Regions from separate parts of the Comamonas sp. FG99 genome, predicted to be linked through region 1. Evidence: predicted binding sites of a transcription regulator. Region 1 holds the regulator's gene; the other holds the start of a gene.

What was found. Region 1 encodes sigma-54, which starts transcription at its own class of promoters, with help from an activator protein. Its sites were predicted from a motif close to TGGCANGNAANCTGCTTT; they were not measured.
Region 2: exaC (acetaldehyde dehydrogenase ExaC) is a predicted target of sigma-54. The motif match lies at 3,961-3,978, and genes of this name have one in related genera.

What each region holds. Positions count from the first base shown of each region.
Region 1 covers NZ_JBMDII010000024.1:11,456-18,671, reverse strand. Annotated here, with positions in the region: gene ACODRX_RS16500 (thiol:disulfide interchange protein DsbA/DsbL) at 1-76, shown strand, start outside; gene lptA (lipopolysaccharide transport periplasmic protein LptA) at 242-928, shown strand; gene lptB (LPS export ABC transporter ATP-binding protein) at 931-1,725, shown strand; gene ACODRX_RS16485 (RNA polymerase factor sigma-54) at 1,753-3,306, shown strand; gene ACODRX_RS16480 (LysR family transcriptional regulator) at 3,307-4,206, opposite strand; gene ACODRX_RS16475 (tripartite tricarboxylate transporter substrate binding protein) at 4,342-5,319, shown strand; gene ACODRX_RS16470 (class II aldolase/adducin family protein) at 5,316-6,113, shown strand; gene ACODRX_RS16465 (TauD/TfdA family dioxygenase) at 6,134-7,180, shown strand; gene ACODRX_RS16460 (aspartyl/asparaginyl beta-hydroxylase domain-containing protein) at 7,188-7,216, opposite strand, start outside.
Region 2 covers NZ_JBMDII010000026.1:70,147-77,362, forward strand. Annotated here, with positions in the region: gene ACODRX_RS17515 (dicarboxylate/amino acid:cation symporter) at 1-184, shown strand, start outside; gene ACODRX_RS17520 (amino acid ABC transporter substrate-binding protein) at 278-1,126, shown strand; gene aspA (aspartate ammonia-lyase) at 1,135-2,556, shown strand; gene ACODRX_RS17530 (threonine ammonia-lyase) at 2,629-3,828, opposite strand; gene exaC (acetaldehyde dehydrogenase ExaC) at 4,034-5,560, shown strand; gene ACODRX_RS17540 (TonB-dependent receptor domain-containing protein) at 5,667-7,216, shown strand, end outside.

The DNA of each region.
Region 1 (7,216 bases):
CGACGGCACCCGCGCCGGCTCGATGACCAATGTGCTGCAGGTGGTGGAATACCTGGCGGCGCAGTCCAAGTCGTAAATCTCTGGAATCGCCAAGGATTGCCAAGGCCCAAAGCCCGCGTCAGCGGGCTTTGGGCTTTTTCCGCGGGCCGCGGCGACACGAAGTGAACAGGCCTTGGGGCCATTTCCGGTGAAGGCGCCGGGCAGGCTGGCTACAATCGGCGGAGCAAAAAACATGCCGCGTATGAAGATTCGTTTCATTTCTGGGGTTCTCGCTTTGGCCATGCTGGCCTGGGGCGGTGGTGCGCATGCGGAAAAAGCCGACCGCATGAAGCCCATGAACATCGAGGCCGACGAGGGCCAGCACGACGAGCTCAAGCAGACCAGCGTGTTCACCGGCAATGTGGTGGTGACCAAGGGCACCATCGTCATCCGCGGTGCCAAGCTGGAGGTCAGCCAGGACCGCGACGGCTACCAGCGCGGCGTGGTCACGGCCGGCGCCGGCAAGCTGGCGTTCTTCCGCCAAAAGCGCGATACCCTGCCGGGCGCGCCCGCCGAGTACATCGAGGGCGAGGGCGAGGTCATCACCTACGACGGCCGCGACGACACCGTGCACCTGAACCGCCGGGCCGAGCTGCGGCGCTACCGCGAAACCACGCTGACCGACCAGGTCAGCGGCTCGGTGATCGTCTACAACAACCTGAGCGACACCTTCACCGTCAACGGGCAGAAATCCGCGCAGGCCAGCGAGCCCAAGCCGGGCGCCAAGAGCGGCGGCCGGGTGCGCGTGATGCTGTCGCCCAAGGATTCGCAGGGCGCGGGTAGCGGTGGCAGCGGGGGTGGCAGCGGCGCCAAGCCGGCCGCGCCGCCCGCTGCCGGGCCTGGCACGCAGCTGCGCTCCAGCCCGCAGCTCAATGAAGGGGCGAAATAATCGTGGCGGAGCCTGTCAGCACCATCGCGGTGCGCGAATTGGCCGCCGGCAGCGACCTGAGCTGCCTGGAGGCGCGGCACCTGCAGAAGTCCTACGGCAGCCGCAAGGTGGTCAAGGACGTGTCGCTGTCCGTGCGCAAGGGCGAGGTCGTGGGCCTGCTGGGGCCCAACGGCGCCGGCAAGACCACCTCGTTCTACATGATCGTCGGCCTGGTGCGCAGCGACGCGGGCGACATCCTGATCGACGGCCACTCGGTGGCCAACATGCCCATCCACCAGCGTTCGCAGCTGGGGCTGTCGTACCTGCCGCAGGAGGCATCGATCTTCCGCAAGCTCAGCGTCGAGGACAATGTGCGCGGCGTGCTGGAGCTGCAGCGCGACGAAGGCGGCCGGGCCTTGCCGCGCAGCGAGATCGAGCGCCGCCTGACCTCGCTGCTGCAGGAGCTGCGCGTGGAGCACCTGCGCGAATCGCCGGCGGTGGCGCTGTCCGGCGGCGAGCGCCGGCGCGTGGAGATCGCCCGGGCGCTGGCCACGCAGCCGCGCTTCATCCTGCTGGACGAGCCGTTCGCCGGCATCGATCCGATCGCGGTGATCGAGATCCAGCGCATCGTCGGCTTTCTGAAGGACCGCGGCATCGGCGTGCTCATCACCGACCACAACGTGCGCGAGACCCTGGGCATCTGCGACCACGCCTGCATCATCAGCGATGGGCGGGTGCTGGCGCAGGGCACGCCGCAGGAGATCGTCGAGAACGCCGATGTGCGCCGGGTGTACCTGGGCGAGCACTTCCGCATGTGATCCGAGCGGGCCTGTAGAGTCGTGTCCATGATGCCCGGCCTGTCGCTCAAGGTTTCGCAGAACCTGACGCTGACCCCGCAATTGCAGCAGTCCATCCGGCTGCTGCAGCTGTCCACCCAGGAGCTGCAGCAGGAAGTGGAGCAGATGCTCGACGAGAATCCGTTCCTGGAGCGGGCCGAGGATGAGGCCGAGACAGCGGCGGAAGCCGCGCCGCGCGAGCCGGCCGCCGACGAGGTTGCTTCTGATTTTGTAGCTGATAGCGTGCGTGAGACAAGCGCCACCGCCGAGTTCGATGCCGAACCCGTGGCCGAGGTCAGCGCCGAAGCCCTGCCCTGGGAGGGCGACGACGGCCGCGACACCGCCACCGACGACTGGGGCGGCGACATGCCGGCGCGCGGCGCCGGCAGCGACGACGAGGACTACTCCGCCCTCGACCACACCCATGCCCACGAGTCGCTGCAGGACGCGCTGCACCGCCAGGCGCTGGCGCTGCGGCTGTCGCCCGAGGACCGGGCCGCGCTGTATTTCCTGATCGAATCGCTTTCGGACGACGGCTATCTCGAAGAGCCGCTGGTCGAGCTGGCCGGAAACCTGGCCGACGCGGAGGATGCCGAGGCGCTGGACACCGTGATGCACCACCTGACGGTGGCGCTGCGCCTGTTGCAGAGCATGGAGCCGGTGGGCGTGGGCGCGCGCAACCTGCAGGAATGCCTGGTGCTGCAGATCAAGGCGCTGCAGCGCGGCCGGCACAAGAGTGCCGAGGCGCTGGAGACGGCCCTGCTGGTCTGCCATGAGTCGCTCGATCTGCTGGCGCGCCGCGATGTGCGCAAGCTGGTGCAGCTCACCGGCTGCAAGGAGGCGGTGGTGCGCGAGGCCATGGCGCTGATCGCCGGGCTGGAGCCGCGCCCGGGGCGCCCCTACGCCAACGTGGAGCGCAACGTGATCGTGCCCGACGTGATCGTGCGCCCGGGCGCCGCCGCGCGCGCCGGCCAGGCGCCGCAGTGGCGGGTGCAGCTCAACCCCGAGGTGATGCCCAAGCTGCGCGTGCACGATCTCTATGCCAGCGCCATGCGCGGCCACAAGGGCGAGCAGGGCCATGCCGGCATGCAGCAGCGCCTGCAGGAGGCGCGCTGGTTCATCAAGAACATCCAGCAGCGCTTCGACACCATCCTGCGCGTGTCGCAAGCCATCGTGGAGCGGCAGAAGAACTTCTTCGTGCACGGCGAGCTGGCCATGCGCCCCATGGTGCTGCGCGAGATCGCCGACGAGCTGGGCCTGCACGAATCCACCATCAGCCGCGTGACCACGGCCAAGTACATGGCCACGCCGCAGGGCACCTTCGAGCTCAAGTACTTCTTCGGCTCGGGCCTGGGCACCGAGGCTGGCGGCAGCGCGTCCAGCACCGCGGTCAAGGCGCTGATCAAGCAGCTGCTCGATGCCGAGAATCCGAACAAGCCGCTGTCGGACAGCAAGATCGCCGAGCTGCTGCAGCAGCAGGGCATCGAATGCGCGCGCCGCACCGTGGCCAAGTACCGCGAGGCGCTGCGGATACCGCCGGCCAACCTGCGCAAGACGCTGTAGTCACAGCACCATCTGCTGCCCGGCCTGCAGCATGGCGTCGCGGAACTCCTGCGTCAGCGCCGACAGATGGCCTTGCTCGCGCCACAGCAGCGCCAAGTCGTGCTGCCAGCGCATGCCTTCGCCCGCCAGGCCCACCAGCCCGGCGCCTTCTGGCTGGCCCAGCGTGTGCGATGGCAGCATGCCGATCAGGTCGGTGTGGCGCAGCAGCTCGGTGAAGGCGAGCTGCGAGCCATTGCTCTCCACCGCGATGCGCGGCAGCGGCAGCCCCAGCCGCACGAAGCGCTGGTTCAGCCATTGCCGCAGGTAGATCGAGCTGGCGGGCACGATCCAGCGCTCGCGCGCCAGGTCGGCAAAGCCGCGCAGCTCCTGCAGGCGCGGATGGCTGGCGCTGACCGCGATCTGCACCTGCAGCGCGCCAATGGGCGCGACCGCGATCCCGGCGGGGATCTCGTCCGGGATCGAGGCGCACACCAGATCGACCTCGCCGGTCTGCAGCTGCGCCAGCAGGTGGGGGCTCAGGCTGGTGGAGACCGAAAAGGTGGCCAGCGGGCGCGATGCCAGGAAGCGGCGCATCACCGGCGACACCAGGCTGGGCAGCAGGTGCGGCAGTGTGGCCAGGCGTACCTTGCCGGCGCGCGCGGCGTGCATGTCGCCCATCTCGGCATGCATCGCGTCGAGCGTGATCGAGATGTTCTGCGCGTACTTGGCGAAAGTGCGGCCCAGCTCGGTGAGCGCGATGCCCTGGCGCGAGCGCTCGAACAGCCTGAGCCCGGTCTCGGCCTCGAGCCGGGCCAGGGTCTTGGTCAGCGTCGACTGCGACACGCCCAGCTCGGCGGCGGCCTGGTTCAGGCTGGGAAAGCGGGTGACCGCCTGGAAGGTCTGCAGGTCTTCGATGCGCATGGTGGTATCCCGGATATTCTCACAAGGCATTGCAATGCCAGCTTGTGGGAATTACTGATAACGGATGTCTTTCCTACACTGAAAACGCTGTAACGGCCGTGAATCCACGGCAAGCCCCACGTATCAGGAGACATCATGCAATCACAGTATTCCAGCAGCCGGCGCGCATGGCTGCAGCTGGCGGCTGGCTGCGGCGCGGCATTGTGCGCGCCGCTGGGCCGGGCGGCGCCGGCCTGGCCGGCCAGGCCGGTGAGCCTCATCGTGCCTTTCCCCGCGGGCGGGCCCATCGATACCCAGATGCGGGCACTGGCCCATGCGCTGTCGGCGCAGGGGCCGGCGGTGGTGGTGCTCAACCAGCCTGGCGCCAGCGGCACGCTCGGCCCCACCACCATGGCCCGGGCCGCGCCCGACGGCGCGACGCTGGCGGTGATCACCACCGCGGTCTTTCGCCTGCCGCACCTGCAGAAGGTGAGCTACGACCCGCTCAAGGACTTCAGCTACATCGTCGGGCTGACCAGCTACACCTACGCGGTTTCGGTGCCGGCGGGCTCGCGCTGGAAAAGCCTGGCCGAGGTGGTGGCCTATGCCAGGGACAATCCCGGCAGGCTCAACGTGGCGGCCGTGGGCACCGGCTCGCTGGGGCAGATCGCCACCGGCCAGTGGCAGAAGAAGGCCGGCATTGCGGTGAACTATGTGCCTTTCAAGGGCGGCGCAGATGCCATGGCCGCACTGCTGGGCGGCCATGTGGATGTGATGTTCGAGGCCGGCTGGGGCGCGATGGCCCAGGCCGGCAAGGTGCGCCTGCTGGCGGTGGCCGAGCCCGGGCGCCTGCCGGGCTGGCCCGATGTGCCCACGATGGCCGAGCTGGGCTATGACATCACGGTGCAGTCGGTCATCGGCATTGCCGGCCCCAGGCAGATGGATGCCGCGCTGGTCGCCCGCATCCAGGATGCGATCCAGCGCGCCACCCGCGACGGGAACTACCAGCGCGCGCTGGCTATGGAATCCATGCCCGACCGCTTCCTCGGCGCGCGCGACTACTCGGACTATGCCGCGCGCCAGTTCGCGGCCGACCGCGACAATATCCGCGAACTGGGATTGGCCCTCCAATGACGGCGCACCTGCAAGCAGCGGACATGGCCACCGGCTACGATGCGGGTTACTGGCGCGGGCGGGGCGTGGGCGAGGCCGAGTGGCGGCTGCGCCAGGACCTCGCGGCGTTGTACCGCGCGGTGCAGCGCTACGGCATGAGCGACCTGATCTACAACCACATCACGGCCCGGGTGCCCGGCGAGGACGAGGCCATCCTGCTCAACCCCTACGGGCTGCTGTACACCGAGGTCAGCGCATCCAGGCTATTCAAGATCCGCCTGAACGGCGACATCCTCTATGAGCCCGACATCGGCCTGGGCCTGAACCCGGCCGCCTATGTGATCCACACCGCGGTGCATGCGGCGCGCCACGACCTGCAGTGCGTGCTGCATGTGCACACGCGGGCCAGCACGGCGGTCTCGGCCATGGAGTGCGGGCTGCTGCCGCTGTCGCAGCAGGCCTGCCTGTTCCACGGCCGCATCGCCTACCACGACTTCAGCGGGCCCGAGGTGCTGCTGCCGCAGCAGGAGCGCCTGGTGCAGGACCTGGGCGGGCACCATGTGGCCATCCTGCGCAACCACGGTCTGCTGGTGGGCGGGCGCACCATCGCCGAGGCCTTCTTCAACCTGTATTGGCTGGAGTCGGCCTGCCGCATCCAGGTGGATGCGATGGCGGCCGGGCAACTGCGGCTGGCCGATGCGACCGCGGTGCAGTCCACGCGCGACGCCTTTGCCAGGGTGCCCGTGCGTGGCGAGCGCGAATGGGCGGCCATCCGCCGCGAGATGGACCGGCTCGACTCCAGTTATCGCGATTGAAGCTTTTGAGAGGAATTTCCATGCAAGCCACTTTCACTGAAGAGCTGGCCGGCGTTGCCGTGCCCGCATCCATCCACCAGCTGGGCGACGATGTCTACTGCTACGAGCGCGTGCCCGGCCAGGCGCCGCTGTTCATCTGCTGCCGCGAAGGCGGGCCGCTGGCCGAACGCCAGGCTTTCCTGGACTGGGTGCGCGTCTCGCGCCCGCAGCTCGACCGCCTGATCGTCGCGCACGGCGGCATCGTGCTGCGCGGCTTTGCGCTGGAGGAGACGGCGGATTTCGGCGCGCTGACCGCGCTTTTCCCGCAGTTCGCGGGCAGCTACGAGGGCGGGCGCGCGCCGCGCAAGGCCATCCAGGGCCAGGTGATGGAATCGACCCGCCTGGCCAGCTCGGTGCGGCTGGCCATCCATTCCGAAATGGCCTACATGCGCGACTACCCCCGGCGCATCGCCTTTTTCTCGCGCCAGACCGCCATCGAAGGCGGAGAGACCATCATCGGCGACATGCGCGGCTTCGTCGCCGCCATGCCGGCCGCCATCCGCGGCAGGCTGGAGCAGCTGGGCACGCGCATGACGCGCAACTTCGGGCCGCCCAGCCAGGCACTGGACGACAGCTACGCCGACATGGACCAGCGCGGCTGGAACCAGGCCTTCTTCACCGACGAGCGCGCCGATGTCGAGCGCATCTGCGCCGGCAAAGGCCTGCGGCCGCTGTGGCACGACGACGGCAGCCTCACGGTCTTCAACGACCTGGAGCCCTTCGTCACCCACCCGGCCACGGGGCAGAAGCTGTACCGCTCGGTCATCCACATGCGGCCGCAGGTCGAGGACGAGGCGCGCAGCCAGGCCTACCGCCGGCACCAGAAGTACCGCACCGGCGCGTCGCTGGGCAATGGCGAGCGCCTGAGCGAAGACGAAGTGGCGCAGATGGAGGCGCTGTGCGATCGCTTCACCTACCAGTGGCCCTGGCGGGACGGCGACGTGATGATCCTCGACAACCTGCAGGTCTGGCATGGCCGCAACCCCTACCGCGGCCCGCGCGAGGTTCAGGTGGCGCTGCTGGATTGAGCGCCCGTCACCACCAGACGAAGGCCGCCACCACCG
Region 2 (7,216 bases), on a different contig from region 1:
CCTGGGCGTGGACACCTTCCTGGACATGGGCCGCTCGGCCACCAACGCGGTGGGCAACTCGATCGCCAGCGCGGTGGTCGCCAAGTGGGAAGGCGAGCTGCTGCCCGAGGGTGAAGCCGCGGCGAATGCGCAGCGCCTGGATGCGGAGCTGCAGGCCACGCTGGCCCATCCCGCGCATTCCTGAAGCCGGAAGGAGCATGCGGTGAACCTTCAACGACTCTCCGTGCTGGCCTGCGCGCTCGGCCTGTGCTGCGCCGCCCCCGCCCAGACCATAGGCATGCCGGTGCAGGCCGTCGGCGCCGAACTCCACGGCACGCTGGCCAAGCTGCGCAGCAGCGGCAGCATCGCGCTGGGCTACCGCGAGGCCTCGGTGCCGTTTTCGTACCTCAATGCCCGCCGGCAGCCCATCGGCTACTCCATCGAGCTGTGCAAGGCGCTGGTGACGGCCATCGAGGACACGATCAACAAGAGCCTGGCCATCCAGTGGGTGCCGGTCACCTCCGACAACCGCATGGCCGCGGTCACCAGCGGCAAGGTGGACCTGGAGTGCGGCTCCACCACCAGCAACCTCGAACGCCAGAAGCAGGTGGCCTTCTCGCCCATCATGTTCGTGGCCGGCACCAAGGTGATGGTCCGGCAGGGCACGCCGATCCGCAGCTTCCGCGACCTGGCGGGCAAGAAGGTGGCGGTGACGGCCGGCACCACCAACGAGAAGGCGCTGCGCGACCTGGACCAGAAGTTCAAGCTCGGCATGCAGCTGCAGGTGGTGCCCGACCACGCCCAGGGCTTTGCCCAGGTGGCCTCCGGCGAGGCCGACGCCTTCGCCACCGACGACGTGCTGCTGTACGGCCTGATCGCGGAGAACGCCGGCAAGACCCCGGGCAAGTTCCAGGTGGTGGGCGACTACCTCTCCTACGACCCCTACGCCATCATGTTCCGCAAGGACGACCCGCAGCTGGCGCAGGTGGTGAAGGCCAGCTTCCAGGAGCTGGCCGAGGACGGCGAGATCGAGCGCCAGTACAAGCGCTGGTTCCTGCGCCGGCTGCCCTCGGGCACCAGCCTGGACCTGCCGATGAGCGCGCAGCTGCAGACCATCATCGAGACCATGGCGATCAAGCCGCAGTGAGGAGCACCATGAGCACCGACCCATCCGTTCGCATCGAACACGACCTGCTCGGGGACCGCGAGGTGCCCGCCCATGTGTACTACGGCGTGCACACCCTGCGCGCGCAGGAGAACTTTCCCATCACCGGCACGCCGATCTCCATCTACCCCGAGCTGATCCGCGCGCTGGCCAGCATCAAGCAGGCGGCGGCGCTGGCCAACCACGAGCTGGGCCTGCTCGACCAGCGGCGCTGCGACGCGATCGTCGATGCCTGCCGGGAACTGCAGGCCGGCCAGCTGCACGACCAGTTCGTGGTCGACGTGATCCAGGGCGGCGCCGGCACCTCGACCAACATGAACGCCAACGAGGTGATCGCCAACCGCGCGCTGGAGCTGCTGGGGCACCGCAAGGGCGAGTACCAGTACCTGCACCCCAACGAGCAGGTGAACATCGGCCAGAGCACCAACGACGTCTATCCCTCGGCGCTGAAGATCGCGACCTGGTTCGGCATCCTCGGGCTGATCGATGCGATGGAGGTGCTGCGCCTGGCCTTCGAGCACAAGGCCGAGGAATTCAGGGACGTGCTCAAGATGGGCCGCACCCAGCTGCAGGACGCGGTGCCCATGACGCTGGGCCAGGAGTTCAGCACCTATGCGGTGATGATCGGCGAAGACCAGGCGCGGCTGCGCGAGGCGGTGCTGCTGATCTGCGAGATCAACATGGGCGCCACCGCGATCGGCACCGGCATCACCGCGCATCCCGACTATGCGCCGCTGGTGCTCAGGCACCTGCAGGAGATCACCGGCATCGCGCTGCAGACCGCGCCCAACCTGATCGAGGCCACCCAGGATTGCGGCGCCTTCGTGCAGCTGTCGGGCGTGCTCAAGCGGGTGGCCGTCAAGCTGTCCAAGACCTGCAACGACCTGCGCCTGCTATCGAGCGGCCCGCGCGCGGGCCTGGGCGAGATCAACCTGCCGGCGATGCAGGCGGGGTCGAGCATCATGCCGGGCAAGGTCAACCCGGTCATCCCCGAGGTGGTGAACCAGATCGCCTTCGAGGTCATCGGCAACGATGTCACCGTCAGCTTCGCGGCCGAGGCCGGGCAGCTGCAGCTCAATGCCTTCGAGCCCATCATCGCCCACAGCATCTTCAAGAGCGTGAGCCACCTGCGCAACGGCTGCCTGACGCTGGCCGAGCGCTGCGTGCAGGGCATCACCGCCAACCGCGAGCACCTGCGCGCATCGGTGGAGAACTCGATCGGCATCGTGACCGCGCTCAACCCCTACATCGGCTATGCCAATGCCACCGCGGTGGCGCAGCAAGCCCATGCCAGCGGCGGCAGCGTCTACGACATCGTGCTGGCCAAGGGCCTGCTGACCCGGGCCCAGCTCGACGCCATCCTCAAGCCCGAGATCCTCACCCAGCCCAGCGCATTGAAGCTGGGCGCCTGAGGCTATGCGTTGAGCGCCAGGGAATACCGGCTTTCACGCAAAACGCACAACGCTCAACTTTTCCTTGCCCGCTCAGCTCACCACCACCTGCATGCCCGCCGCCTGCAGCCGCTCCATCACCTCCTGGATATGGGCCTTGCTGCGGGTCTGCAGCACGATCTCGATCTCGGTGTTCTGCGCCGCCAGGCTGGTGAAGGCGCGCTGGTGGTGCACCTCCTCGATGTTGGCGCCGGCGTCGGCCACGATGGCGGTGATGCGCGCCAGCATGCCGGGCACGTCGCGCGCATTGATGCGCAGCCGCGCCAGCCGGCCAGAGCGCACCATGCCGCGCTGGATGATGGAGGCCAGCAGCAGCGGGTCGATGTTGCCGCCCGACAGCACCAGCCCGACCTTGCGGCCCGCGAAGCGCTCGGGGTAGCGCAGCAGCGCCGCCAGGCCCACGGCGCCCGCGCCTTCGACCAGGGTTTTCTCGATCTCCAGCAGCATCAGCACCGCCTGCTCGATCTCGCCCTCGTCCACCAGCACCAGGTCGTCCACCAGCGCGGCGATCACCGCGCTGGTGAGCACGCCGGGGTTGCCCACCGCGATGCCCTCGGCCATGGTGGAGATGCCCTGCGGATGCTCGGTGCCCTTGATGGCATTGACCATGGCCGGAAAGCGCGCGGTCTGCACGCCCACCACCTCGATGCCGGGCTTGGCCGCCTTGGCCGCCACCGCCATGCCGGCGATCAGCCCGCCGCCGCCCACCGCCACCAGCAGCAGGTCCAGGCCGGGCTGCTCGGCCAGCATCTCCAGCGCCAAGGTGCCCTGGCCGGCGGCAATCGCCTCGTCGTCGTAGGGGTGCACGAAGACCAGGCCCTGCTGCTCGGCCAGCGCATAGGCATGGGCGCGGGCCTCCTCCAGCGTGTCGCCGTGCAGCACCACCTCGGCGCCGAAGCTGCGCGTGCGCTCCACCTTCACGCCAGGGGTGAAGCGCGGCATCACGATCACCGCCCGCAGCCCCAGGCGCTGCGCATGGTAGGCCACGCCCTGGGCATGGTTGCCGGCGCTCATCGCGATCACGCCACGCGCCCGCTCCTCATCGCTCAGCTGGCTGAGCTTGTTGCAGGCGCCGCGTTCCTTGAACGAGGCGGTGAACTGCAGGTTCTCGAACTTGAGGTAGACCTGCGCGCCGACGATGTTCGACAAGGTGTGCGAATACAGGCAGGGCGTGCGCTCGACCTGGCCGCCGAGGCGCGCCTCGGCGGCATGGATGTCTTGGATGCTGAGCATGGTGGTGTGCGGATGGTGCGCGATGGCCCCACATTCTAGGGTGTGCCATCTGCAACAGTCGCTGCTCCAGACTGGCACAGCCGCATGCCATGGCCTGGAGCACCCGGGCCGCCGCGCGCCGCTGAACCCGGCTGGCACGAAGTTTGTATATCCCTGGGCAGCCGGCGGCAGGGCATGCCGGCCATCACCAACCCAGGAGACTTTCATGGATATGTTCGAACTCAAGCGTTTCAACCTCGACATCGCCTACCCCTACAAGCAGCGCTACGACAATTTCATCGGCGGCCAGTGGGTCGCGCCGCTGGCGGGGCGCTACTTCGACAATGTCTCGCCCATCACCGGCAAGCCGTTTTGCAAGGTGGCCCAGTCCGATGCCAGCGATGTGGACCGGGCCCTCGACGCGGCCCATGCCGCGCAGGACAAGTGGGCCGCGACCTCGACCACCGAGCGCGCCAACCTCCTGCTCAAGATCGCCGACCGCATGGAGCAGAACCTGGAGCTGCTGGCGATCGCCGAGACCATAGACAACGGCAAGCCGCTGCGCGAGACCATGGCGGCCGACATTCCGCTGGCGATCGACCATTTCCGCTACTTCGCGGGCTGCATCCGCGCCCAGGAGGGCGGCATCTCCGAAATCGACGCCAACACGGTGGCCTACCATTTCCATGAACCCATCGGCGTGGTCGGGCAGATCATTCCCTGGAACTTCCCGCTGCTGATGGCCGCCTGGAAGCTGCCGCCCGCGCTGGCCGCCGGCTGCTGCGTGGTGCTCAAGCCCGCCGAGCAGACGCCCGCCTCCATCATGGTGCTGATGGAGCTGATCGGCGACCTGCTGCCGCCCGGCGTGATCAACGTGGTCAACGGCTTCGGCAAGGAGGCCGGCGAGGCGCTGGCCACCAGCAAGCGCATCACCAAGATCGCGTTCACCGGCTCTTCCGCCGTGGGCCAGCGCATCCTGCATGCCGCGGCCGACAGCATGATCCCCTCGACGGTGGAGCTGGGCGGCAAGAGCCCCAATATCTTCTTCGCCGATGTGATGGACGCGGACGACGAGTTCCTCGACAAGGTGATGGAAGGCTTTTCCATGTTCGCGCTCAACCAGGGCGAGGTCTGCACCTGCCCCTCGCGCGTGCTGATCCAGGAGTCGGTCTACGAGCGCTTCATCGAGCGCGCGGTCAAGCGCGTGCAGTCGATGAAGCAGGGCCATCCGCTGGACAAGAGCACCATGGTCGGCGCCCAGGTGTCGCAGGCCCAGCTCGAACGCATCCTGGGCTACATCGACGTGGGCCGCCAGGAGGGCGCGCAATGCCTGACCGGCGGTGAGCGCCACCGCCCCGGCAGCGAGATCGACGATGGCTTTTTCATCAAGCCCACGCTGCTGTTCGGGCGCAACGACATGCGCGTGTTCCAGGAGGAGATCTTCGGCCCGGTGGCCTCGGTCACCACCTTCAAGACCATGGAGGACGCGATCCGCATCGCCAACGACACCGAGTACGGCCTGGGCGCCGGCGTGTGGAGCCGCAACGGCACCACCGCCTACCAGATGGGCCGCGCGATCAAGGCCGGCCGGGTGTGGACCAACTGCTACCATCTCTACCCCGCGCACGCGGCCTTCGGCGGCTACAAGAAATCGGGCATCGGCCGCGAGAACCACAAGTCGGCGCTGTCCAACTACCAACAGACCAAGAACTTGCTGGTGAGCTACAGCCCCAAGGCGCTGGGCTTCTTCTGATCGCCCGCCGCGCCATGCGGCATCGGCGGTGCCGCATGGGGCTTTTGCAGTGCGCGGCTTGCCGCGCCCTGCGTTTTTTCTTCAGCCTTGCATGCGAGGAGCCCCCATGCCCCCAGCCCCCATTCGCGCGCCTGCGGGCCAGCCCCTGAGGCTCGCGGCCTTCGGCAGCCTGCTGGCGCTGGCGCAGGCCGCGGCCGCGCAGGCCGAGCACGACACGCTGCCGAGCGTCACGGTGCGCAGCACGCTGGCGCCCGCGCCGCTGGAGCATGCGCCGGCCTCCGTCACGGTGATAGACGGCGAGCGCGCACGCGATCGCCAGTGGCAGGTCAACCTCTCCGAAACCCTGCCCGCCGTGCCCGGCCTGTTGGCGCAGAACCGGCAGAACTACGCGCAGGACCTGCAGCTGTCGATCCGCGGCCACGGCGCGCGCTCCACCTTCGGCGTGCGTGGCGTGCAGATCCTGGTGGACGGCATTCCCGCCACCATGCCGGACGGCCAGGGCCAGATCAACAGCATCGACCTGGCCTCGGCTGAGCGCATCGAGGTGCTGCGCGGCCCCTATTCGGCCCTGTACGGCAATGCCTCGGGCGGGGTCATCAACGTCTACACCGAGCGCGGCGAAGGGCCGGCGCGGGTGGATGGCAGCTTTGCGCTGGGCAGCAACGGGCAAAGGCGCCTGGGCCTCAAGGCCCAGGGCGAAAGCCAGGGCATAGGCTATGTGCTCAGCGCCAGCCGCTACCAGACCGACGGCTGGCGCAGCCACAGCGCCGCCGACAAGGATCTGCTCAACGCGCGCCTGGACACCCGGGTCGGCGACGACGGCCTGCTCACCCTGGTGGCCAGCCGGGTGGACATCGAGGCGCAGGACCCGGGCGGCCTCACCCCCAGGGAATGGCAGGCCGACCCACGCGCCGTGGCGCAGGGCCCGCTGGACTTCAATGCCCGCAAGAGCACGCGCCAGACCCAGGCGGGGCTGAGCTACGAGCGGCACCTCGACGGCGCCAACACCCTGCGCCTCATGGCCTATGTGGGCGAGCGCGGCATCGTGCAATACCAGTCCACGCCGGTGGCCGCCCAGCAGCCGCCCACCAGCGCCGGCGGCGTGATCGAGCTGGAGCGCAGCTACGCCGGGCTGGATGCGCGCTGGACGCACCGCACCCAGGCCGCGTCGCGCCCGCTGGAGCTGAGCGCCGGCCTGTCCGTCAACACGGTGGAGGAAGACCGCCAGGGCTACAACAACTTCGCCGGCGGCCTGAATGGGGTGAAGGGCGCGCTGCGCCGCGACGAGCGCAACACCCTGGGCGCAATCGACCCCTATGCCCAGGCCTCCTGGTCCTTCGCGCCGGACTGGACCGCCCAGGCCGGGCTGCGCTGGAGCAATGTGCGCCTGAAGTCGCTCGACCACTACCTCGCGCCCGGCAACGGCGACGACAGCGGCCGCACCGGCTTTCACCGCCTGCTGCCGGTGCTGTCGCTGCAGTACCGCGTGAGCGATAGCGCCCAGGTCTACGCCTCTGCCGGCAGCGGCCTGGAGACGCCGACCTTCAACGAAATCTCCTACCGCCCCGCGGCGCAGCCGGGCCTGAACTTCGGCCTGCAGCCCGCCACCTCGACCAGTGCCGAGATAGGCTGGCGCCAGCGCTTCGCCGCAGAAAG